Regions from separate parts of the Rhodopseudomonas parapalustris genome, predicted to be linked through region 2. Evidence: predicted binding sites of a transcription regulator. Region 2 holds the regulator's gene; each other region holds the start of a gene.
What was found. The regulator LexA, encoded in region 2, represses DNA repair genes until DNA is damaged. The targets are predictions, from matches to a motif close to TGTTCNNNNTGTGTTCNG.

Region 1: a site for LexA is predicted at 3,958-3,975, ahead of ruvC (crossover junction endodeoxyribonuclease RuvC). Genes of this name have one in related genera too.
Region 3: a site for LexA is predicted at 2,141-2,158, ahead of M9H71_RS06430 (PA0069 family radical SAM protein). Genes of this name have one in related genera too.
Region 4: a site for LexA is predicted at 1,674-1,691, ahead of uvrA (excinuclease ABC subunit UvrA). Genes of this name have one in related genera too.

What each region holds. Positions count from the first base shown of each region.
Region 1 is NZ_JAMKBZ010000005.1:133,155-138,922, reverse strand. Features, by position in the region: gene M9H71_RS06915 (NAD(P)/FAD-dependent oxidoreductase) at 1-430, opposite strand, end outside; gene ybgC (tol-pal system-associated acyl-CoA thioesterase) at 529-993, opposite strand; gene ruvB (Holliday junction branch migration DNA helicase RuvB) at 1,001-2,047, opposite strand; gene M9H71_RS06900 (cytidine deaminase) at 2,216-2,641, opposite strand; gene ruvA (Holliday junction branch migration protein RuvA) at 2,638-3,255, opposite strand; gene ruvC (crossover junction endodeoxyribonuclease RuvC) at 3,410-3,931, opposite strand; gene M9H71_RS06885 (hypothetical protein) at 4,153-4,458, shown strand; gene M9H71_RS06880 (YebC/PmpR family DNA-binding transcriptional regulator) at 4,503-5,249, opposite strand; gene M9H71_RS06875 (methyl-accepting chemotaxis protein) at 5,447-5,768, shown strand, end outside.
Region 2 is NZ_JAMKBZ010000036.1:1,399-7,166, reverse strand. Features, by position in the region: gene M9H71_RS22345 (ComEC/Rec2 family competence protein) at 1-1,956, shown strand, start outside; gene lexA (transcriptional repressor LexA) at 1,990-2,700, opposite strand; gene M9H71_RS22335 (molybdopterin molybdotransferase MoeA) at 2,877-4,088, opposite strand; gene M9H71_RS22330 (hypothetical protein) at 4,283-4,633, shown strand; gene M9H71_RS22325 (acyl-CoA thioesterase) at 4,649-5,128, opposite strand; gene M9H71_RS22320 (HAD family hydrolase) at 5,159-5,768, opposite strand, start outside.
Region 3 is NZ_JAMKBZ010000005.1:36,693-42,460, forward strand. Features, by position in the region: gene M9H71_RS06415 (CoA-transferase) at 1-215, shown strand, start outside; gene M9H71_RS06420 (bifunctional helix-turn-helix transcriptional regulator/GNAT family N-acetyltransferase) at 371-1,297, opposite strand; gene M9H71_RS06425 (glycosyl transferase) at 1,430-1,996, opposite strand; gene M9H71_RS06430 (PA0069 family radical SAM protein) at 2,180-3,340, shown strand; gene M9H71_RS06435 (ribonuclease HII) at 3,438-4,313, shown strand; gene M9H71_RS06440 (glycosyltransferase family 39 protein) at 4,384-5,768, shown strand, end outside.
Region 4 is NZ_JAMKBZ010000014.1:47,447-53,214, forward strand. Features, by position in the region: gene M9H71_RS14020 (outer membrane protein) at 1-504, shown strand, start outside; gene M9H71_RS14025 (outer membrane protein) at 723-1,472, shown strand; gene uvrA (excinuclease ABC subunit UvrA) at 1,772-4,789, shown strand; gene M9H71_RS14035 (SEC-C metal-binding domain-containing protein) at 4,795-5,715, shown strand.

The sequences.
Region 1 (5,768 bases), on a different contig from region 2:
GCGTTTCCAGCGGCACCGCGTGGTCCTTGGCGCCGGGCGTGCCGAAATCGTTGGTGACACTGCCAACCGCGATCACCAGCGTATCGTAGCCGAGCTCGCTTTCCGGATTGATTTCGCGGCCCTCGTCGTCGATCACCGGCGCCAGCTTGATCACCTTGCGGGCGCGGTCGAGCCCGCTCATCTCGCCGAGCCGATAGTGAAAGCCGTGCCAATGCGCCTGGGCCAGGTAGTTCAGCTCGTGCTGGGAGCGGCGGAGCGAGCCCGCGGCGATCGCATGCAACAGCGGCTTCCAGATATGGGTGCGGCTGCGGTCGACCAGGGTTACGCGAACGGTATCCGACTTGCCGTATTTGTCGCCGAGCGCAGTGGCGAGTTCGAGGCCGCCGGCGCCGCCGCCGACAATAACGATCCTGTGGGGCGTATCGCTCATGAAGATGTCCGAGGGGTTCGAGCTTCCGGCTCACTCCCTGTAACATCAAATTTCAGCCTGCCCTAGCTCGGGAAGCTGGCAAGTGGCCGGCGACAGAGTCAGGCGACATCCGCCTTCATGGCGACGCGAAGCGGTACTGGAATAGGCTTGGCACGGCCGCCAGAGACGAATGCGACTTTGACCTTGGCCTCCATCAGCACGAGATCGCCGCGCTTGATCTGCTGCTGCATGGTGATCGAGGCGCCGCGGACTTCGACCGGCCGGGTGATCACCTCGAGCAGATCGTCCATCTTGGCGGATTTGAGAAAATCGAGCTGCATCGACCGCACCACGAATGCGAACCCCGGCGTCTCGCTTTCGGCCTCCGCGAACAACTCGCTCTGCGCCGCCCCAAGCAGCCGCAGATAATTGGTCCGCCCCCGTTCCATGAAGCGCAGGTAGTTGGCGTGATAGACGATGCCGGAGAAGTCGGTGTCTTCGTAATAGACCCGGACATACATGTGATGAGCGCCATCGATGATGGCGCCGTCAAGGGAATGATGGTGCAAGCGAGCGTCGGTCATCGTTGAACTACTCTTGGTCCCCGGTCTCACCAAACAACCCGAACTGTGCCGGGTCGCGCGCCGGCGCGGCAAGGCCGAGGTGGCGGAAGGCGTGATCGGTGAGCAGGCGGCCGCGCGGGGTGCGCTGCAGGTAGCCGCACTGAATCAGATAGGGCTCGATGATGTCCTCGATCGCGTCGCGCGGCTCCGACAGCGCCGCCGCCATGGTCTCGACGCCCACCGGGCCGCCGCCATAGTTCAGCGCGATCGTCGTGAGGTAACGCCGGTCCATTGCGTCGAGGCCGGCACTATCGACTTCCAGCGCGCCCAGCGCATGATCGGCGATGGCGCGGTCGATCGCTTCGGCATCGGCTGCAGACGCAAAGTCGCGGACCCGGCGCAGCAGCCGCCCTGCGATGCGCGGCGTGCCGCGGGCGCGGCGAGCGATCTCGTTGGCGCCGTCATTGGTGATCGGCGTGCCGAGCACGCGCGCGCCGCGGCGCACGATGCTCTCCAGCTCGTCGATGGTGTAGAAGTTCAGCCGGATCGGGATGCCAAAGCGATCTCGCAGCGGATTGGTCAGCAGGCCGGCGCGTGTCGTCGCACCGACCAGCGTGAACTTCGACAGGTCGATCTTCACCGAGCGCGCCGCCGGGCCCTCACCGATGATCAGATCGAGCTGGAAATCCTCCATCGCCGGATACAGCACCTCCTCGACCGATGGGCTGAGGCGATGGATCTCGTCGATGAACAGCACGTCGCGTTCTTCGAGGTTGGTGAGCAAGGCGGCGAGATCACCGGCCTTGGCGATGACAGGCCCGGACGTCGCGCGAAAGCCGACGCCGAGTTCGCGGGCGACGATCTGCGCCAGGGTGGTCTTGCCGAGACCGGGAGGCCCGACGAACAGCACATGGTCGAGCGCCTCTTTGCGCTTGCGCGCGGCGTCGATGAACACCTGCAGATTGGCGCGCGCCTGCTGCTGGCCGACGAACTCGGACAGATTCTGCGGCCGAAGAGCCGCATCGCCGAGATCATCGCCGCGGCGCTCTGGCGTGACGAGGCGGGGGTCAGTCATTGGGGAAGTGTACCACGCGGCAATGCCTGTTCTCTCCTCCCCCTTGCGGGGAGGGGTCGGGGGTGGGGGTCCACGAGCGCTGTGCCCGCGTCGCCCTCACCCCAGCCCTCTCCCGCAAGCGGGAGAGGGGGCGCGCTGTGCAAGGAGAGAGAGTAGTGGCAAACACACTCACAATACCCGCTCCCGGCTGTATTTGTTCGGCAGCAGTTCGCTGATGCTCACCGCTTCGACGCCGTCCGGCCCCGGCACTAAGACGCGGGCGTTACGGTCGTAGTCCCAGATCAGTTCGCGGCAGGCGCCACAGGGGGAGACGACGCGGACTTCGCGGTCGGTGTCGTGCGGCTTGGGGTGGCGCACGGCCACGATGGTGTCGATGCCGGCGTCGCCGAGTTCGGTGATCACCTGACCGAGCGCGACCGCCTCGGCGCACACCGCCATACGGCCCAGATAAGCATCGAGATTGACCGCGACATAGCGCTGGCCGGTGCGGGTCAGCAGTGCTGCCCCGACTTCCTGCCAGTCGTTGCGGTAGCGCTTGGTGATTGCCGCGATTGCGGCATCGATCAGCGCGCGGTCGGCCTCGGTGATACTCACTTCGACAGCTCCTTCAGGCCGAGCTTGATCAGTTGCGCGGTCGCGGCGTCCTCGCCGGCGGCGCGCGAGGCCGCAGCGACCGCTGCGGCCGCCTGCGGCTGACCGTAGCCGAGATTGACCAGCGCCGAGATCGCGTCCGAGACAGCGCGCGGCGCAGTGTTGTCATCGATCGCGCCAGACAGATGCACGACCGCCGGATCGACATTGCCGAGCGCCGGCACCTTGTCCTTCAATTCCGAGACAATGCGCTCGGCGACCTTCGGCCCGACGCCGGGCGTGCGCGCCACCGCGGCCTTGTCGCGCAATGCGATCGCATTGGCGAGATCGTGTGGCGGCAGCGTCGACAGCACCGCCAGCGCCACCTTGGCGCCGACGCTCTGCACCGTCTGCAGCAGACGAAACCACTCGCGTTCGGTATCGGTACGAAAGCCGAACAGCTTGATCTGATCCTCGCGCACATAGGTCTCGATCGACAGTGTCGCCGCCTCGCCCGGCGACGGCAGCGCCTGCAGGGTGCGGCTGGCGCAATGCACCTGATAGCCGACGCCATGGACGTCGAGGATCACATAGTCTTCGCCGTAACTATCGATCACGCCCTTGAGCTTGCCGATCATGGGGAGGCTCTCCTCCCCTCTCCTGCTTGCGGGGGTGGGGGGGCCACGAGCACTGTGCCCGCGTCGCCCTCACCCCAACCCTCTCCCGCAAGCGGGAGAGGGGGCGCGCTGTGCGCGGGGAGAGGCTGCGCCCCTCTCACACAAGCAAATATCCTCATGCGCCCACCGCCTTTAGCCGCTGGGCGGCGACACGGTGGTGGGCGTGGGTGATGGCGATCGCCAATGCGTCCGCGGCGTCGGCGCTCTTCGGATCGGCTTTGGGCAATAGTATCTTCAGCATCATCTGGATCTGGGTCTTGTCGGCATGGCCGGCGCCGACCACCGTCTTCTTAACGAGGTTGGGGGCATATTCGGCGACCAGGAGGCCGTGCATCGCCGGCACCAGCATCGCCACGCCGCGCGCCTGGCCGAGCTTCAGCGTCGCGGCGCCGTCCTTGTTGACGAAGGTCTGCTCGACCGCGGCCTCGGCCGGCGCGTGTTCGGCCAGCACCTTCGACAGCCCATCATGGATCGCCAACAGCCGCTCGGCCAGCGGCAGCGTATCGCGGGGCTCCACCGAGCCGCACGCCACATACACCAGCCGATTGCCCTCGCTCTCCACCACACCCCAACCGGTGCGGCGAAGGCCGGGGTCGATGCCAAGGATGCGGACGCTGTGATTCGGCGCTGGGGTCATGGCCAAGTGATAGCGCCGAAAAGCTAAAGAACAAAATAGCAACAAGCCGCCGTACCCAGGGAAAGAGCCGCGGAAGCTCGACAGCGTACTCGCCGATAACGGATCAACGCAGATGGAGCTGCGCCCTCGGGATATTCCGAGGCGAGCACTCATCATTTTACAACCTAAGGTTGTTGTGGTTTCCTTTTGCTGTCGCAACTTCAACCACAGGAGCACGGACAATGACCCGCGTCATCACTCATGGTCAGGTCAGGCGGCAGTCGGAATCGGATCTCTATGCTGTCGCTGTCGACAACCTCACCTTCCCGACGATTCCGGAAGTCGGCCCGCTGCCGCCGGCCGGGACGACCGGCACCCTGACGACCAAGACGGTGCCGAATACCCCGTATACGGCGGCGCCCCCGCCGCCGCCGCCGGTTCCGCCGAACCAGACCATCATCTACGAGGACAGCAACACGCAGAACACGATCAGCATGCGCGTGGCCTCGGTCGTCGGCCCCGCGAAATACAATATCGTCGTGCTGTAAGCGGCTTGTGCTGGATGCGCGGCCAACCGGCCGCGCAGTCCTGTTCAGCCCGCCATCTTCGCCATCAGGGCGTCGGAGACTTCGAAGTTGGCGTAGACGTTCTGGACGTCGTCGTGGTCGTTGAGGGCGTCCATCAGCTTGAACAGCTTCTCGCCGGTCTCGTCATCGACCACGACGGTGTTCTGCGGCTTCCAGATCACCGCCGCCTTGCGCGCCTCGCCGAACTTGGCTTCGAGCGCCTTGGCGACGTCGCGGAAAGTTTCCTGCGAGGCGTAGATCTCGTGGCCCGACTCCGACGACACCACATCGTCGGCGCCGGCTTCGATCGCGGCGTCGAGCATGTCGTCGGCCGAAGCCTTGTCGGCGTCGTATTCGACGATGCCGACGCGGTCGAACATGAACGACACCGAACCGGTTTCACCGAGATTGCCGCCGGACTTGGTGAAGAACGAGCGGATGTCGCTGGCGGCGCGGTTGCGGTTGTCGGTCAGCGCTTCGACGATCACGGCGACGCCGCCGGGGCCGTAGCCCTCGTAACGGATTTCGTCGTAGTTCTCTGAATCGCCGCCAATCGCCTTCTTGATCGCGCGCTCGATATTGTCCTTCGGCATGTTTTCCGCACGCGCCGCGAGCACCGCGGCACGCAGCCGGGGGTTCATCGCCGGGTCCGGCGTGCCGAGCTTGGCCGCAACGGTGATTTCGCGGGCGAGCTTGCTGAACAGCTTGGACCGCTGTGCGTCCTGCCGGCCCTTGCGGTGCATAATGTTCTTGAATTGCGAATGTCCGGCCATGCGCTCTCTCTCGCGGGTCGATCCGTTGAAATTTTCGGGCTGCGGCGCGGGTTTATAAGCGGCGCATCCGCCAAAATCAAAGACTTGCCACCGTACCGAGGCGCGAAATCCCGAATTCCACCAAAAGAAAATTTAACCGTACCTTCACGTAGAGCCGAGAGAGTAGCGCGCGAAATTCTAGTTTTACGGGAGGTGTCATGGCGTTCGGCCTGTTTCGCAAGCGGCTGCCGGAGACGGCGGCCCCGAACGTCGTTGCGGTTTCGGCCCAGGCTGCGGCCGAACCGGCGGCCGCCGAGACCGATTCGGCGCGTGAAATCCTTGAACTGCTGGAGCTCGAGCTCGGCTCCCTGATCCGCCAGCTCGAGCGCGCCGCCGACTCGGTGACCACCGGCGTAGGGTCGACGACCGCGACCCTGCACACCATCCGCGAGCGCACCGATGCTCTCACCGGCCGGACCAGCGCCGCCCAGGCCACCGCAGATTCGTTCTCGCAAGCTGCCGACAAATTCACCCATTCGG
Region 2 (5,768 bases):
GCGGCGGTGGCGGGCTTTGCCACCGCGACGCTGAAGGCGTCACGGGTTGCGCATCCGGTACTGATCACGCCGGTGTACGCCGCCAAGCTGAGCGGCTTCGTCGAAGTTCGCGAAGAGCGCGAGCGCACCGACCGCTTCGTACTGCGTGTCACCCAGATGCAGGCGGCACGCGCCCCGCCACAGCTCGAGCGGGTGCGACTGTCGGTGAAGAAGGGTAAGGCGCCTGCGGTCGGCAGCTTCGTGACGCTGAAGGCGCGGCTGCAGCCGCCGCTACAGCCGCTGCAGCCGGGCGGCTACGACTTCGCCCGCGATCTGTATTTCCAGGGTATCGCCGCGTCCGGCTTCGTGCTCGGCACGATCACTGTCGAAGCGCCGGCGCAAAGCGGAGGCTGGCGGCTGCGCTATGCCGCCGCGATGCAGGGCTTGCGCGACGCCATCGACGCGCGGATCAGAGCCGCGCTCGACGGCGATACCCGCGCCATCGCCACCGCACTGCTCACCGGCAAGCGCGATGCGATCTCGACACCGGTCAACGATGCGATGTTCGTCTCCGGACTGGGCCATGTGCTGTCGATCTCCGGTTATCACATGGCGGTGGTGGCGGGCGTGGTGTTCTTTGCGCTGCGCGCGCTACTGGCGCTGATCCCGGCGCTCACGGTGACGTTTCCGATCAAGAAGGTCGCGGCTGCCGCAGCGCTCGCGGCCGCTGCGTTCTATCTGTTGCTATCCGGCGCCGAAGTCGCGACCCAGCGCAGCTTTCTGATGACCGCGGTCGTGTTGATCGCGGTGATGGTCGATCGCCGCGCCATCACCTTCCGGACCCTGGCGCTGGCGGCGCTGATCGTGCTGGCGATTGCGCCCGAAGCGCTGGTGCATCCCAGTTTTCAGATGTCGTTTGCCGCCACGCTCGGTCTGGTCGCATTGGTGCAGATCGGGATGCCGGCGCTGTTCGCAGCAGACGACAGCTCGGTGGCGTCGCGGGTGGCGCTGTGGGGCGGGCGGGAGATCGCGCTGCTGACACTCGCTTCGCTGGTCGCAGGCCTCGCGACCATGCCCTACGCCGCCTATCACTTCCACCGCATCACGCCCTACGGCGTGCTCAGCAATCTGGCGGCGATGCCGGTGGTCTCAGCGATCGTGATGCCGGCGGGGCTGCTCGGTCTCGTCGCGATCCCGTTTGGACTCGACGCGCCGTTCTGGCGGATCATGGAATTCGGCATCGACTGGATGACCCTGGTGGCGCAATGGGTGGCGGCGCTGCCCGGCGCGGTCGGCCGCGTCACCGCATTCGGCCCCGGACCGCTGCTACTGGCCACGCTCGCGCTGGTCACGGTTGGTTTGCTGCGCACGCCGCTGCGTTGGAGCGGGGCGCTCGGCCTGATCGGCGCGATCGTCTGGGCGGCGCTGACGCTGCAGCCGGAGGTACTGGTCGCCGGCGACGGCAGGCAGGTCGCGGTGCGCGGCGCCGACGGTCGGCTCCGGCTGATGCAGAGCGGCGCCGATGCGTTCCGGCTCAAGCAATGGCTTGCCGCAGACGCCGATTCCCGCACGCCGGATGATGCCTCGCTTCGCGTCGGTGTGTCCTGCGATGCAGATGGCTGCGTCACGCCGCTCGCGGACGGGCGGCTGGTGGCGCTGTCGCTGCGGCCCGATGGATTGGCCGACGATTGCGCTCGCGCGGCGCTGGTCGTCACCGCGGCGCAGCCGCCGCCGGACTGTGCGGCGCAGGTGCTCGGCGACGATGATCTGCGAACGGGTGGAACGCTGGCGCTGCGACGAAGTGGCGACGCGCCGGCCGTGTTTGTAATCGAGGCAGCCCGGCCCAGGGGGCACAGCCGGCCATGGGCCGAAGCGGCAGCGGACGCGCAGGGCAGGCCGGCCTCGATCAGACGGCCCGCACCGGCAGCATCCGAGGATGCCACTCCGGCGCCGCAGGATCGGACGGGCGACGATTGAGAGTGATGCTCGTTGGAGACCGAACCGCCTGGCTCAGTATTTGCGGTACAGCCCGATCAGCTTGCCCTGAATGCGGACGCGATTGGGCGGCAGGATCCGCACTTCATACGCGGCGTTGGCTGGCTCCAGCGCGATCGAGGCGCCGCGGCGGCGGAACCGCTTCAGCGTGGCTTCCTCTTCGTCGATCAGCGCCACGACGATGTCACCGGTGCTGGCGACGTCGTTCCTCTGGATCAACGCCATGTCGCCGTCGAGGATACCGGCCTCGACCATCGAGTCACCGCGTACTTCGAGCGCGTAATGTTCGCCGCTGCCGAGCATGTCGGCCGGCACGCTGATGGTGTGACTGCGGCTCTGCAGCGCTTCGATCGGCGTACCGGCGGCGATCCGGCCCATCACCGGAACCGCGACGCTGCCGCGATTATGATCGTCTTCGGCCGGCTCCGGGCTCGGCGGCCGAACCTTGCCGAGATTGCCTTCAATCACGCTCGGGGTGAAGCCGCGGCGACCGCCGCTGGGCATGCCGCTGGTATCGGGGAGTTTGATGACTTCGATGGCCCGGGCGCGGTTCGGCAATCGCCGGATGAAGCCGCGCTCCTCCAGTGCCGTAATCAGGCGGTGAATGCCCGACTTCGAGCGCAGATCGAGCGCATCCTTCATCTCGTCGAACGACGGCGGAACCCCGGCTTCCTTCAGCCGCTCGTTGATGAATTTCAACAGCTCAAACTGCTTGCGCGTCAGCATCGGCGATTTCCCATTCGGCGACGACCGGCCGGTTCGAGGTGCGTCTCGGTTCGGACGACGAGTCTGCGTAACAGCCTCATTATCGCCGAATCTCGAAAACAAATCATGAACGGACACTATATGTTCGGGGTGTGTTCCGCAACCTGTTAATCGAACGCCAGGAATTTCACGGGTCGTTATAGCGGGAGCTTAAGGATGACGCAGGGGGAGCCGGCCTGCGCGGGCAGCGCGAATGCCGGACGGACGATCAGCGCCTCGGCCGCCGCGAGCCGTGCCAGCAGCGAGGAGTCCTGGCTGTCGACCGGAGTGGCGACCTGCCGGCCGGCGTCGTCGCGTGCCAGATGGGCCCGTAGATAGTCCTCGCGGGTGTCGTTGGCGGCGAGGTCGGCACCGAGCAGAGCCGACTCGCGGATGTGCGTCGGCTGGCTCATGCCACTGAGCGCGCGGATCAGCGGCACCATGAACAGCACCGCACAGACGTAGGACGACACCGGGTTGCCCGGCAGGCCGATCACCCGCATCGCGCCGAGATGGCCGTGCATCATCGGCTTGCCCGGGCGCATCGCGATTTTCCAGAACGCGATCCGGGTGCCTTCGGCCTCCAGCGCGTCCTTGACCAGATCGTGGTCGCCGGCCGAGGCGCCGCCGGTGGTGACCAGCAAATCGACTCCGAGATCGCGGGCCTGCCGGATCGCCGCCCGGGTCGCTTCGAGCGTATCGGCGGCGATCCCGAGGTTGATCACCTCTGCGCCCTCGGCCTGCGCCAAGGCGCGCAGCGCGTAGCCGTTGGAATAGACGATCTGGCCGGGGGCGGGCGCCGTTCCCGGCATCACCAGCTCGTCGCCGGTGGCCAGCAGCGCCAGCCGCGGCCGACGGTGCACCGGCAGCGCGGCGTGGTTCATGCCGGCGGCAAGAGCAAGGTCGCGGTCGTTGAGCCGGTGGCCCTGATGCAGCAGCACCTGGCCTTCGCGAAAGTCGACCCCTGCGGGGCGGATGTGGCGGCCGAGTCGGACGGCTTCGTTGACCGTGACGTGGTCGCCGTTGCGCAACGTGTCTTCCTGGATCACCACCGCATCGGCGCCCTCGGGGACGACGCCACCGGTGAAGATCCGCAGCGCTTCGCCCGCGCCGATGCCGACCGTGGCAGGGCGGCCGGCGGCGATCTCGCCGATCACCCGCAGCGTCGCCGGCGGCGCCGCGACATCGGCGGCGCGCACGGCGTAGCCGTCCATCGCCGACATCGGCTGCGGCGGCTGGGTGCGGAGCGCGGCGAGGTCGCGCGCCAGCACGCGGCGGTGGGCATCCTCGAGCGCGACCATCTCGATGTCGAGCCCGCGCGCGCCGGCCAGCACCGCGGCGAGCGCTTCGTCGACCGGCATCAAAGCCATCGGGCTCCTCCCTTGCAGGCGAATGAGAATCGAACCGTCCCGATCCGGCTTTAGGTGGCGCGCCGCGACCACGCAAGGCCGCAGCGCCATCGCGGCGCCCCGCGACCTGCCGCCGCGTCGTTCGAAATCATTATTGTCGAACCGTCGCGTCCGCCTGTACCACGTTCCCGGCATCGAGCGGACGGAGCGGGCAGATGGAAGACTTTCCGAAATGGTTCCTGCGGATCATGGTCGTGGTCGGCATCATCGCGTTCGGCTCGGTGTATTGGATGCGCCACGACTGGAGCAAAGGCTGGGCGCCGTCGTTCAACGCCGACGATTACGGCCCGCCGAGCGCGTCCGCGCCTGGAGCCGCTGCACCCGCGGCGCCCCCCGCAGCTTCGACACCGGCGACCACGCCGGCTGCGGCTCCGAGCGAAGCCGCGCGGCCCGCTGCTGCGCCGAGTGGGCAAGCCGGCCGCGCCTATGTGCCGTGCCAGCCGATCGGCCGCACCGCCAAGGGCGAGCTGGTGTATTCGATGGATTGCCGCAACCCGCCGCAGTAACGCGGCGCACCGACGTCAGGCGGACGGCGATGCGTCGTCCGCCTTGATCATCACCGGCAGATAGACGCTCGAGAACTCCGGCGGCAGGCGACGGGGCCGGCCGCTGCTGAGCTCGATGCAGACGAGTTGCCAGCGTCCGCGCATGATGGTGGCGCCGTCGCGCAGCCGGATGAGCTGGAAGCGCCGTTCCATCACCAGCTTGCCGTCGCTGCCATAGATCCAGGTTCCGAGCAGCAGCTCGTCGCCCAAGTGACTCGGCAGCAGGTAGTCGTATTCGCCGCGGCGGATCGCCATCGCTCGGTCGATCCGCTGCCAGTCGGCGAGCGACAGGCCGAGCGCTTCGGAATGCGCCCAGCCGACGCTGTCGCACCAGCGCACATAGACCGAGTTGTTGGTGTGATTGAGACCGTCGATATCGGTCGCCGCCGGCGTCATCGGCAGCGTGAACGGCGCGGGATGATCCCAGGCGAGATCGGCGGCAGCGGTGGTCATCATCACGTCTCGTCGGTCGTTGGTTTCGCGCGCTTACAGCCCAAGCTGATCGAGCGTGCGGGCGACGTCGTCACTGGAATGCACTTGCACTGCGTGCAGTCCGCGCTCGCGCGCTGCTTCGACGTTTTCCGCCAAATCGTCGAAGAACACAATGCGCTGCGGCGCGATGCCAATCGCCTTGACGACGTAATCGTAGGTCTCGCCGTTCGGCTTGCGCATTCCGATCCGCGACGACAGAAACATTTCGCGGAAGTGCACCAGCAGCGTGGCGTAGTGCTGAGAGAAATGAGCGATGTGCGCATCGTTGGTGTTGGACAGCGCGTATAGCGGCAGCTGCTTGGCGGCGCGGTCGAGCAACGGCGCGATGCCGGGCATCTCGCCGATGAAGATCGCATTCCAGCCTTCGCGCAGCTGCGCGTCGCTCAGCGTCAGTCCGAGCGCGGTCCTTACCGCGGCGAAGAACTCGGCGTCAGTGACGTGGCCGGTCTCGTAGCGATGGAAGGTGTCATCCTGCGCGAGCGTCGCCATCAGCGCGTGTGGATCGCTGCCGAGCTCGACGGCCCAGGCCTTCAACGTGCGACGGAGATCGTAGTCGATCACCACGCGCCCGAGATCGAACAGCAGCGCATCGGCGGCGCCGGGG
Region 3 (5,768 bases), on a different contig from region 2:
GCAAGCGGTTCGGTCTGCGCAGCGTGCATCGGGGCAGCTCGGCAGACGAGATCCGTGCCGCCACCGGTTTCGACTACGACGCGCCCGCGCAGGTGCCGTTCACTCCGGAGCCGGATGCGGAGACGCTGGGGTTGCTGCGCGGCCGCGTCACCGACGAGCTCGCCGAGTGCTACCCGCAGTTTGTAGAAACGCTGGTGGCGGATCGGGCTGCCTGAGGATCTGCTTCAGCCGATGGAGTGCTAAGCGCAGGCCGTCGAACACGGTCCGTAGCATTGCAACCATTGCGGCGCCTCGCTGCGCCTTCCACGCCGGGCGTGGAAGGCGATCAGCTCTGCAGTGACGCGCCGCGTATCCTCGCGACGCGCAGAATTCACAGCCTCAGCTCCCAGGTCTCGCCGAGCATCTCCGGGCCAAACATCGTGTGCGGCTCGGTCCCGACCAGCTCGAATCCCGCCCGCTGATAGATGTTGCGCGCGGTGACCAGGACGCCTTGCGTCCACAGCGTGATGCCGCGATAGCCGGAGCGACGGGCGAACGCGATGGCTTCATCGACCAGGCGCTTGCCGAGGCCATGACCGCGCGCCTGCGGAGTCACCAGCAACAACCGAAACTTGGCCATGCCGTCGCCGGCGTCGACAAGAAACAGTGAGCCGGCCGGGACGCCCTTGTATTCGGCGATCCAGCAGCGTTCGCGCGCAGGGTCGTTCTTCGCCAGGAAGTCGCCGCAGATCTGTGCCACGAGCGCTTCGAATGCAGCGTTGAAGCCATATTCGGCCGCATAGATCGCGCCATGGCTCTGGACGATCCAGCCGATGTCGCCGGGCCGCGGCTCGCGCAGAATCGGCGGCGGCTGTTGAGCCGACGACATCGTGCGCTGGATCGTCGCCATCGCGGCGGCGACTTCGGCGCGGTCGTCCGCCTCCAGCACCGAGAGCATCCGGCTGACGTCCTGCTGTGAACTCCGCTCGAGTTTGGCGTAGGAGGCGCGGCCTTTGGCGGTCAGCGACAGCAAATGCTGGCGACGATCGGCGGCGGACGGTGTGCGCTTGATCAGCCCGGCCTTGTCGAAGCTTTGGATGATCCGGCTCAGATAGCCGGCATCAATGCCGAGTTCGGCGGCGATCTCCGTCGCCGTCACATGCTCGCGCTGCGACAGCTCGTACAGCACGCGCGCTTCCGTCAGCGAATAGGGGCTCGCGTAGAGATGCTGCTCCAGCACGCCCAAGCGGGCTGTGTAGAAGCGGTTAAAGGCGCGGACGGCTTCGACCGTCTCGTCGTTCTTCAGATCCTGTTGCACTGGTCTGCTGCTCTTCCCATCGCCATACCTGCGACGGAATAATCCAAGCCGATATGATTGCTTTCGTCAACTAAATGGTTGCCGAAGGCAAGCATATGGATCGGCGGGTTCGGTCGATATTGGACGGCTCAATCAGGCGGCGAGGATGACCCGGCTGCGCAGCAGGGTGCGGGACGACCGGCCGAGCTCGCGCGGAAGGGCGGCTTCGGCCCCGCGCCCGGCGTGGCCGCCGAGCCGGTCGTAATGGTCGCGGGCGATCACCAGGCCCTGATTCGCACCGGAGCTGGAGAAGCTGCGGATCATCGCTGACAGGCTCTCGCGCCAGCCGGTGGGTGCATAAGGCGACCGTGCATAACGGAAGATGCCCGCGCGCGGATGGCCGCTGGCCATGACGCCTTCGATGAACTGCGTGGTCTCCTCGATCCAGCCGGGATCGAGCACGGCGCCGGCATGCAGAAACATCAGCCACGGGGAGCGTGCCTTCCGAGCTCCAGCGGCGAGCGCTTCGGCGCGATCGCCGTCGAATGCCAGGTAGTTGCAGCCGGCCACGTCCGCGACGCGCGCAATGGTGTCGCTGCCGCCGCGATCGACCAACGTCACGTCGCTGACTACGCCGGCCGCAGCGCCGGGGACCAGCGACGCCAGCGTCGCAACCGCGGTCCGCTCGACGCCTTCGGTGGAAACGATCACGCTCAACATGTTCGGCGGGTGACCCTACGACGACAGATGCGCGCCACGCTTAGCACCTCACTGCCGCAAAATCAGCCGTGAATTGCAGGATGCCTATCATCCGGGCAAAGGATCGTGCGAAGCTGGGGACACGAAACGTTCGACATGTACGTTTGTTCTTGATTTGTTCTTGCGACTCGCTATCTTGGATGCATGAGCAGAGCATCCAATGCCCTCAAGCGCCCGCCGGTCACGGTGCCCTCCGAGCCGGTGGGCGCGCCTTCCCCGTTCCCTGCGATCGAGGTCGCCATCGATCAGCAGCGCCGCCGCGGTCGCGGAGCGACCTCCAACGACTCTGGTCGCTACGAGGCGGAGGCTCGAGTCGCGTTCGACGACGGCTGGCAGAGCCTCGACGACCTTCCGCCCTTCAAGACAACCGTCGCTCTCGACACTGCGCGCAAGGTCATCACCCGCAACGAATCGCCTGATATCGGCTTCGACCGCTCGATCAATCCGTATCGCGGATGCGAGCACGGCTGCGTGTATTGTTTCGCACGGCCGACGCACGCGTATCTCGGTCTGTCGCCGGGGCTGGATTTCGAATCGCGGCTGTTCGTCAAGCCGGATGCGCCGGCACTGCTCGAGAAGGAATTGGCGTCGGCCGACTACGAGCCGAAGATGATCGCGATCGGCACCAACACCGATCCGTATCAGCCGATCGAGCGCGAGCGAAAGATCATGCGCGGCATCCTCGAGGTGCTGGAGAAGACCGGTCACCCGGTCGGCATCGTCACCAAGTCCGCATTGGTGGTGCGCGACGTCGACATCCTGGCCCGCATGGCCAAGCGTCAGCTCGTCAAGGTGGCGCTGTCCGTCACCTCGCTCGATCCGAAACTGTCGCGCAGCATGGAGCCACGCGCCTCGGCGCCCGCCAAGCGGCTCGAGGCACTGAAGCGGCTCTCCGACGCCGGGATTCCGACCACCGTGATGGTGGCGCCGGTGATCCCCGCGCTGAACGACATGGAGATCGAGCGCATCCTCGCCGCCGCCGCTCATGCCGGCGTCAAGGAGGCCAGCTACATTCTGTTGCGCCTGCCGCTGGAAGTGCGCGACCTGTTCCGTGAATGGCTGATGGCGAACTATCCGGACCGCTATCGCCATGTTTTCACCCTGATCCGCGACATGCGCGGCGGGCGCGATTACGACTCGCAATGGGGTACGCGGATGAAAGGCACCGGCCCGATCGCCTGGATGATCGGCCGCCGCTTCGAGACCGCCTGCACCCGGCTCGGGTTGAACAAGCGCCGCTCCAAGCTGACCCTCGACCATTTCGAGAAGCCGGAGAAGGCAGGGCAGCAGCTCAGCCTGTTCTGAGCGAGCGCAGCGCTAATACCCACTGGTGGCGCTGAATTGCGGGCATGATCCGGAGTTTCCGGTTGCGCCGGCCGGGCCACGCCCGCAGCATCACCCGATGATTCGGGACAGCAAACAGCTGATCAAGGTTCCGGCGAAGCCGGCCGGCAAGACTTCGATCAAGAAGGCTCCTAGCAGCAAGGCTTCGAGCAACAAGGCTTCGAGCAGCAAGCTCAAGCCCGCCTCCATACCGAACGCAAAGGCCGCCGCCGGCAAAGCCGTGCCGGCCAAGCGACCGAAGGGCGTGATCGCGGTGGCGCCGCCGGGCTTCCGGCGCGAGCGTGCGCTGATCAAGCGCGGCATCTGGCCGGTCGCCGGCTGCGACGAAGCCGGCCGCGGCCCGCTCGCCGGGCCGGTGGTCGCAGCCGCCGTGGTGCTTGATCCGAAGCGGGTGCCGAAGGGGCTCGACGATTCGAAGCGATTGACAGCGGAGAAGCGCGAGGCGCTGTTCGAGGAGATCTGCGCCACCGCACAGGTCTCCGTGGTCTACGCCTCGCCGGAGCGGATCAATCGCGACAACATCCTGCGTGCCTCGCTGTGGGCGCTGACCCGCGCGGTGCATGCGCTGCCAGAACTGCCGCGCCACGTCTTCGTCGACGGTCGGGATCGGCTCGCGACCAAGTGCGACTGCGAGGCCGTGATCGGCGGCGACGGGCTGATCGCTTCGATTGCGGCGGCTTCGATCATCGCCAAAGTGTCGCGCGATCGCCTGATGTGCCGGCTCGCCGAACAGTGCCCCGGCTACGGCTTCGAGCAGCATAAAGGCTATGGCGTGCCGGAGCATCTCGATGCCCTGGCCAGGCTCGGGCCGACGGTGCATCACCGCCGCTTCTTCGCGCCGGTCGCCGCCGCCTGGCAGAGGATCGAAGGCGCCGCCCCGCCGCCGATCCGGGATCTGTTCGCGCCCGAGGCCGCCATCGAAGCCGCCGTGTGAGGGCGGGCGCGCGGTTGCGCGTGCGGCCGGTGGGCTCTATCACGATCAGACCGAATTTCGCTGGCCCCACATGCGTTTCGCCTCACTGATCGTCGAACTGATCCGCGCTCGGCCGCTGCTGGTGTTCTGGCTGGTGGTGAGCGCCCAGGCGCTGCTGTGGGTCCTGGTCCCGACGCTGTTCTACGCCAGTCCGCCGGGCGACGTCGCGATGGTGCTCGCCTATGGCCGCGAATACCAAGTCGGCACCGATCTCGGCCCGCCGCTGGCGTTCTGGCTCGCCGACATCGCCTATCGGGCAGCCGGCAGCCATATCGTGGGCGTCTACGTGCTGGCGCAGCTCTGCTTCGTCGTCACCTTCTATGCCTTGTTCCAGCTCGCGCGCAGCGTGGTCGGTCCGCAATACGCCGTGGTCGCGGTGCTGCTGACTTCCACCATCACCGCCTTCGCCGGTTCCGGCGTCGAGTTCGGCCCGCTGATTCTGGCCCGCCCGCTCTGGGCGTTGGTGCTGTGGCACGGCTGGCAAGTGGTCGGCCAGCATCGTCGTGCGGCGTGGTTCGCTCTGTCGATCGAGATCGGCCTGCTGCTGCTCACGACGGTGGCCGCACCGGCGCTGTTGCTGTTGCCGCTCGCATTTGCGCTCGCCAATGCGCGCTGTCGCCGCGCCTTCATCTCGCTCGACGCCGTGTTCGCGATCCTGGTGATCGCGGTGCTGGTGCTGCCCTATGCGGTCTGGCTGCTGCGCGCCGATCAGTTCGCGTTACCGCTGCTCCCGTCAACGGCAGAGCTCGGGAATCGCGCACTGCTTGGTCTGAAGCTGTTCGGCGGCCTGATGGTCTCGCTCGCGGGCGTCGCATTGCTGGCGGTGCTGAACATCGGCCGGTTCGCCCCCAAGCATCACGATGCACCGATGATCGCGCGTCCAGCAGTCGATCCGCTGGCGCGGCAATTCGTCCTGGTCTTCGGGCTGGTGCCGCCGATCGTCGCCAGCATCGCGGCGGCCGTGCTCGGTCTCGACCATGTTGTCGGTGGCGCCGGGGTCGTGCTGGTGCTCAGCGGTCTGACGCTGATGACGCTGATCGGCGATGTGCTGTCTCTGCATCGCCAACGGCTGCTCCGCTCGGCCTGGGCGGCGTTGATCGTCGCGCCCGCAGTCGCGATCATCCTCACCGTGGTGGTGCAGCCCTGGTTCAGCCGCTCCGAAGTGCCGACCTCGCTGCCGGCCAGTCAGATGGCGCAGTTCTTCGCCGACAGCTTCGAGCGCCGTACCGGCAAGCCGTTGCCGGCGGTGGCCGGCGATCCTCAACTCGCGACGCTGATCGCCCTGGCGCCATCGCGCCCGCATCTGTTCCTGGACGCGACGCCGGAGCGGACGCCGTGGATCAAGCAAGGCGAGTTCGACCGCCAAGGCGGCGTCGTGGTGTGGCGGGCTGCCGACACCGCGGGCAAGCCGCCGGA
Region 4 (5,768 bases), on a different contig from region 2:
GCCTCAGGCGGCACAGTCGGCGGCCAGTTTGGTTATGTTTGGCAGATAGGAGCCTGGGTATTTGGTCTCGAAGCTCAAGGCAACTGGGCCGACTTCAAGGGGACTAATGTGAGCCTTCTCCCCACGCCGGGGACGATCAACGATTCTAATGTGGACGCATTCGGCCTATTCACCGCCCGCGTCGGCTACGCGTGGGAAAACACGCTGATCTATGCCAAGGGCGGTGCGGCGCTCACAGGCGACAAATACACAGTGTATGGCACTAGGACAGGCGCGGTCACCGACACAGCTAAAGAAATCCGATGGGGCGCGTCGGTAGGTGCTGGTTTGGAATACGGCTTCGCTCCTGCCTGGTCGATCGGTTTCGAGTACGACCACCTGTTCATGGGAAACCGCGACATCGCCTTTGCGACCACCTCCGTCGACCGCATCAACCAGGACCTTAACGTCGTTAGCGCCCGCATCAATTATCGATGGGGAGGCCCAGTCGTGGCGCGGTATTGAGCTTCTGGGCGCTTACGACAGCCGCGAAGGCTAACGACGAGGACACTCGCCGCTCTTCTGTGTCCAAGTATAGATTCCACGGGGGCCGGCCTCCGAGGTTGACAGGGCAAGAGCAGAATTATTCAATCAAATGTTGCAGCCCGGCTACAGACTTCTGTCTTTTTCCGCGTATCATGTGTGCAGTTGATTGATTTGCGCCGTGCCCATTGGAGAGCGAAATGAAGAAATTTCTTCTTTGTACTACCGGAATGATTGCGCTAAGCGCACCCGCCTCAGCAGCTGATATGGCTGCCCGTCCTTACACAAAAGCACCGCCTCCTATAGTTGCAGCGATGTACGATTGGTCCGGTTTTTATATCGGCGCCAATGCGGGTTGGGGACAAAGTCGCGACAACCGCTATAGGACCGATCGCAATCCGGCCTTGGACCTTGGTGCCTATAACGCCAACGGCGCAACGGCTGGTGGCCAAATCGGCTATCGTTGGCAAACCGGTGCCTGGGTATTCGGCGTTGAAGCACAGGGAAACTGGGCCGATTTTCATGGTAGTATACAGAATCAATTTAACCTAGCGAACCAGATTTACTCGAAGACTGACGCTTTCGGTCTGTTCACCGGCCAAGTCGGCTACGCCTGGAACAACATACTACTCTACGTCAAGGGCGGCGCTGCGGTGACTGATCGCCAGTACGAATTCATCTCGAACGCTACTGGTGCCGCGACAGCGGTTACGGACTATCACACTCGCTGGAGTGGGACTGTCGGTGGGGGATTCGAGATCGGCTTCGCTCCGAACTGGTCTATCGGAGTGGAATACAATCACATCTTCGAAAATCGCCACGACGTTCAGTTCAATAGCGCAGCTACTGGTGCGCCGATCGCCGGGAGTTACGAATCGGGTGGGGATACCGATCTCGTGCTAGCCCGCATCAATTATCGCTGGGGCGGCCCGGTGGTGGCGCGCTACTGAGAACCGCTTCGCTGCACTCAGCTTCGGTTCGGAAGGCCGGCCTCGCGCCGGCCTTCTGCATTTCCGGGCGCAGGTTCCGGACCGAAACGCGGGAGCCGCTGCGGCGCGACCTTTCGGCCTTTGTCCGGTCGGACTGGAAACCGCGCCAGTCGGACGCAACAATCCGGTTGATGGCGCACCGAGGCTCTGGCAATCGCGCCTCGTTCTTCCTATGTTCCGATTTCAGCCCATCCGGCGTCAGCTCCGGTCGCTCCGGCGCGCGCCCCAACCGGCGCGTTTCCGCGCGTCTGGACACCCGCATGGACGAAGTGATCAAGGCGAAGCGTCAGACCCCCGCGGCCTCGAGCCGGACCGCCATCACCATTCGTGGCGCCCGCGAGCACAATCTCAAGAACGTCGACGTCACCATCCCGCGCGATAAGCTCGTGGTGTTCACCGGCCTGTCCGGCTCCGGCAAGTCGTCGCTGGCGTTCGACACCATCTATGCCGAGGGTCAGCGCCGCTATGTCGAGTCGCTGTCGGCCTATGCCCGGCAATTCCTCGAGATGATGCAGAAGCCGGACGTCGACCAGATCGACGGCCTGTCGCCAGCGATCTCGATCGAGCAGAAGACCACCTCGAAGAACCCGCGCTCGACCGTCGGCACCGTGACCGAGATCTACGACTACATGCGCCTCTTATGGGCGCGCGTCGGCGTGCCCTACTCGCCGGCGACCGGCCTGCCGATCGAGAGCCAGACGGTATCGCAGATGGTCGACCGGGTGCTGGCGATGCCCGAAGGCACCCGGCTGTATCTGCTGGCGCCGGTGGTGCGTGGCCGCAAGGGCGAGTACCGCAAGGAGCTCGCCGACTGGCTGAAGAAGGGCTTCCAGCGCGTCAAGATCGACGGCAGCTTCCACGAGCTCGCCGAAGCGCCGACGCTCGACAAGAAATTCCCGCACGACATCGACGTCGTGGTCGACCGCATCGTGGTGCGTCCCGACATCGGCCAGCGCCTCGCCGAGAGTTTCGAGACCGCGCTGAAGCTGGCCGAGGGGCTGGCGGTGATCGAGTTCGCGGATGCGCCCGCCGCGGCGGCCGCACCGGCGCCCGCTCCTGACGAGCCCGGCGACAAGAAGAAAAAGGCCGACAAGAAGGTCGCCAAGATCCACGACAAGAGCGGCGCCGAGCGCATCCTGTTCTCGGAGAAATTCGCCTGCCCGGTGTCCGGCTTCACCATTCCGGAGATCGAGCCCAGGCTGTTTTCGTTCAACAACCCCTACGGCGCCTGTCCGGAATGCGGCGGCCTCGGCATCGAGCAGCACATTGACGCTGACCTGGTCGTGCCCGACAAGGAACTGACGCTGCGCAAGGGCGCGATCGCGCCGTGGGCGAAGTCGTCCTCGCCGTACTACCTGCAGACGCTGACCGCGCTCGGCAAGCATTACAAATTCACGCTCGACACCAAGTGGAAGGACCTCCCCAAGAAGGTCCAGAACGTGCTGCTGCACGGCTCCGGCGACGACGAGATCAAGTTCTCCTACGAGGACGGCGTCCGCTCCTACGACACCAAGAAGCCGTTCGAAGGCGTCGTCACCAATATCGAGCGCCGCTTCCGCGAGACCGAGAGCGAATGGGCGCGCGAGGAGCTCGGCAAGTACTTCTCCGACGTGCCGTGCGATGCCTGCGCCGGCCATCGCCTCAAGCCGGAGGCGCTGTGCGTCAAGATCGGGGGGAAGCATATCGGCGAGGTCTCCGAGCTGTCGGTCAAGGCCGCCGGCGACTGGTTCACCTCGGTGCCCAAGCTGCTCAACACCCAGCAGAACGAGATCGCCGTTCGTATCCTGAAGGAGATCCGCGACCGGCTCAGCTTCCTGCTCGACGTCGGCCTCAACTACCTGACGCTGTCGCGCTCGTCCGGCACGCTGTCGGGCGGCGAGAGCCAGCGCATCCGCCTCGCCTCGCAAATCGGCAGCGGCCTCACCGGCGTGCTCTACGTGCTCGACGAGCCGTCGATCGGCCTGCACCAGCGCGACAACGCCCGGCTGCTCGACACCCTCAAGCGGCTGCGCGATCTCGGCAACACCGTGATCGTGGTCGAGCACGACGAGGACGCCATCCTGCTCGCCGACCATGTGCTCGACATCGGCCCCGGCGCGGGCGTCCATGGCGGCCACATCATCGCCCAAGGCACGCCGGCCGAGATCATGCGCAATCCGAAGTCGCTGACCGGCAAGTATCTGACCGGCGAATTGTCGGTGCCGGTGCCGGAGCGCCGGCCGCCGAACCATCGCCGCACCCTGAAGCTGGTCAACGCTCGCGGCAACAATCTGAAGAACGTGACCGCCGAAATCCCACTGGGCCTGTTCACCTGCGTCACCGGTGTCTCCGGCGGCGGCAAGTCGACGCTGTTGATCGACACCTTCTACAAGGCGATCGCGCGCAAGCTGAACAACGCCAGCGAACCGCCGGCGCCGCACGACCGCATCGAGGGCCTCGAGCACATCGACAAGATCATCGACATCGACCAGTCGCCGATCGGCCGCACCCCGCGCAGCAATCCCGCGACCTACACCGGCGCGTTCACACCGATCCGCGAGTGGTTCGCCGGCCTGCCCGAGTCCAAGTCGCGCGGCTACGAGCCGGGCCGGTTCTCGTTCAACGTCAAGGGCGGCCGCTGCGAGGCCTGCCAGGGCGACGGCGTCATCAAGATCGAGATGCACTTCCTGCCCGACGTCTACGTCACCTGCGACGTCTGCAAGGGCAAGCGCTACAACCGCGAAACGCTCGACGTGCTGTTCAAGGGTAAGTCGATCGCCGACGTGCTCGACATGACGGTCGAGGAAGCCGCCGAGTTCTTCAAAGCGGTGCCGCGCGTGCGCGAAACCTTCAAGACGCTGCAGCGCGTCGGCCTCGACTACATCCATGTCGGCCAGCAGGCCACCACGCTGTCCGGCGGCGAAGCCCAGCGCGTCAAGCTTGCCAAGGAGCTCTCTAAGCGCGCCACCGGCCGCACCCTCTACATCCTCGACGAGCCGACCACCGGCCTGCACTTCCACGACGTCGCCAAGCTACTCGAAGTGCTGCACGAGCTGGTGGCGCAGGGCAACACCGTGGTGGTGATCGAACACAATCTCGAAGTCATCAAGACCGCCGACTGGGTCATCGACCTCGGCCCCGAAGGCGGCGACGGCGGCGGCGAAATCGTCGCCTGGGGCCCGCCGGAAGACATTGTCAAAGCGCCGAGGAGCTACACGGGGAAGTTCTTGAAGCCGGTGTTGGAGAAGAAGAGGCCGGCGAAGGCGGCGAAGAGGAAGGCGGACGAGGCGGCGGAGTGATGTAATTGAGAAACCGATTTGGTTTAAGCCGCAACATTCCTGCTGATGTTCGGCGCCAAGTCCGACGACGAGATGGATTTGGCTGCATTGTTTGCGGAAAAGCCATCTACGACTACGAGCATATTAACCCCGAATTTGCCGACGCAACACGGCATGACCCTGATGGAATTGTGCTACTTTGCATAAGTTGTCACGGTAAGAAGACGCGAGGCTTTCTTTCCTTAGAGACAATCTGCGCCGCACGAGCCAACCCTAAATGCAAGCAACAAGGCTTCTCGTTTGAGCCTCTGGACATCGGCCAATCACCTCCGCAAATCATCATTGGCACACTTGAGGCAATAGGTGTTCAGTCCCTTATTGAGATAGACGGCGTCAGTATTTTTTCGATAGCTACCCCGGCTGCAGATAAGCTGCCTTTTCGCGTAAACGCCCAGCTCAGCGACGACAATGGCGCGGAGATCTTGCGAATAGTCGACAACGAATGGAGAAGCTCTGCCGACAATTGGGACGTTGAAACATCCGCTGCTCGAATTACTATCCGTCGAGGGGTTGGTGATATTGTTCTCGCCTTGAGGGTCGAGCCGCCCAGATTAATTGTAATTGAACGTCTATCGATGTTCTTCCGCGGAACAACAATTCGATGTGCCGAGAAGGAGGAGATTGAGATCATTACGCCTTCGGGGCGGGTACTTTCATCCGGGGGCATGTCTCTAAAAGGCTGCCGAGTTGGGATACAGGTGGATCACAACGGCCTATCCGTTGGTGTGGGTGGAGGCGCAGTATCGATCAGACAAATGACGCTCTCTTGCCAAAAGCCAAGATGGCTAAGCGCTTCTAATAACATTCGGCGGAACAGCCCTTGTAACTGTGGAAGCGGCCAGAAGTATAAGCATTGTTGCGGCGCGTTTCTTAAGAAGCGAGGATAGGCAGGAAGATCGAGAACAGCAGACATGGCACGCTCCGCACGCTCTTGCCTAAA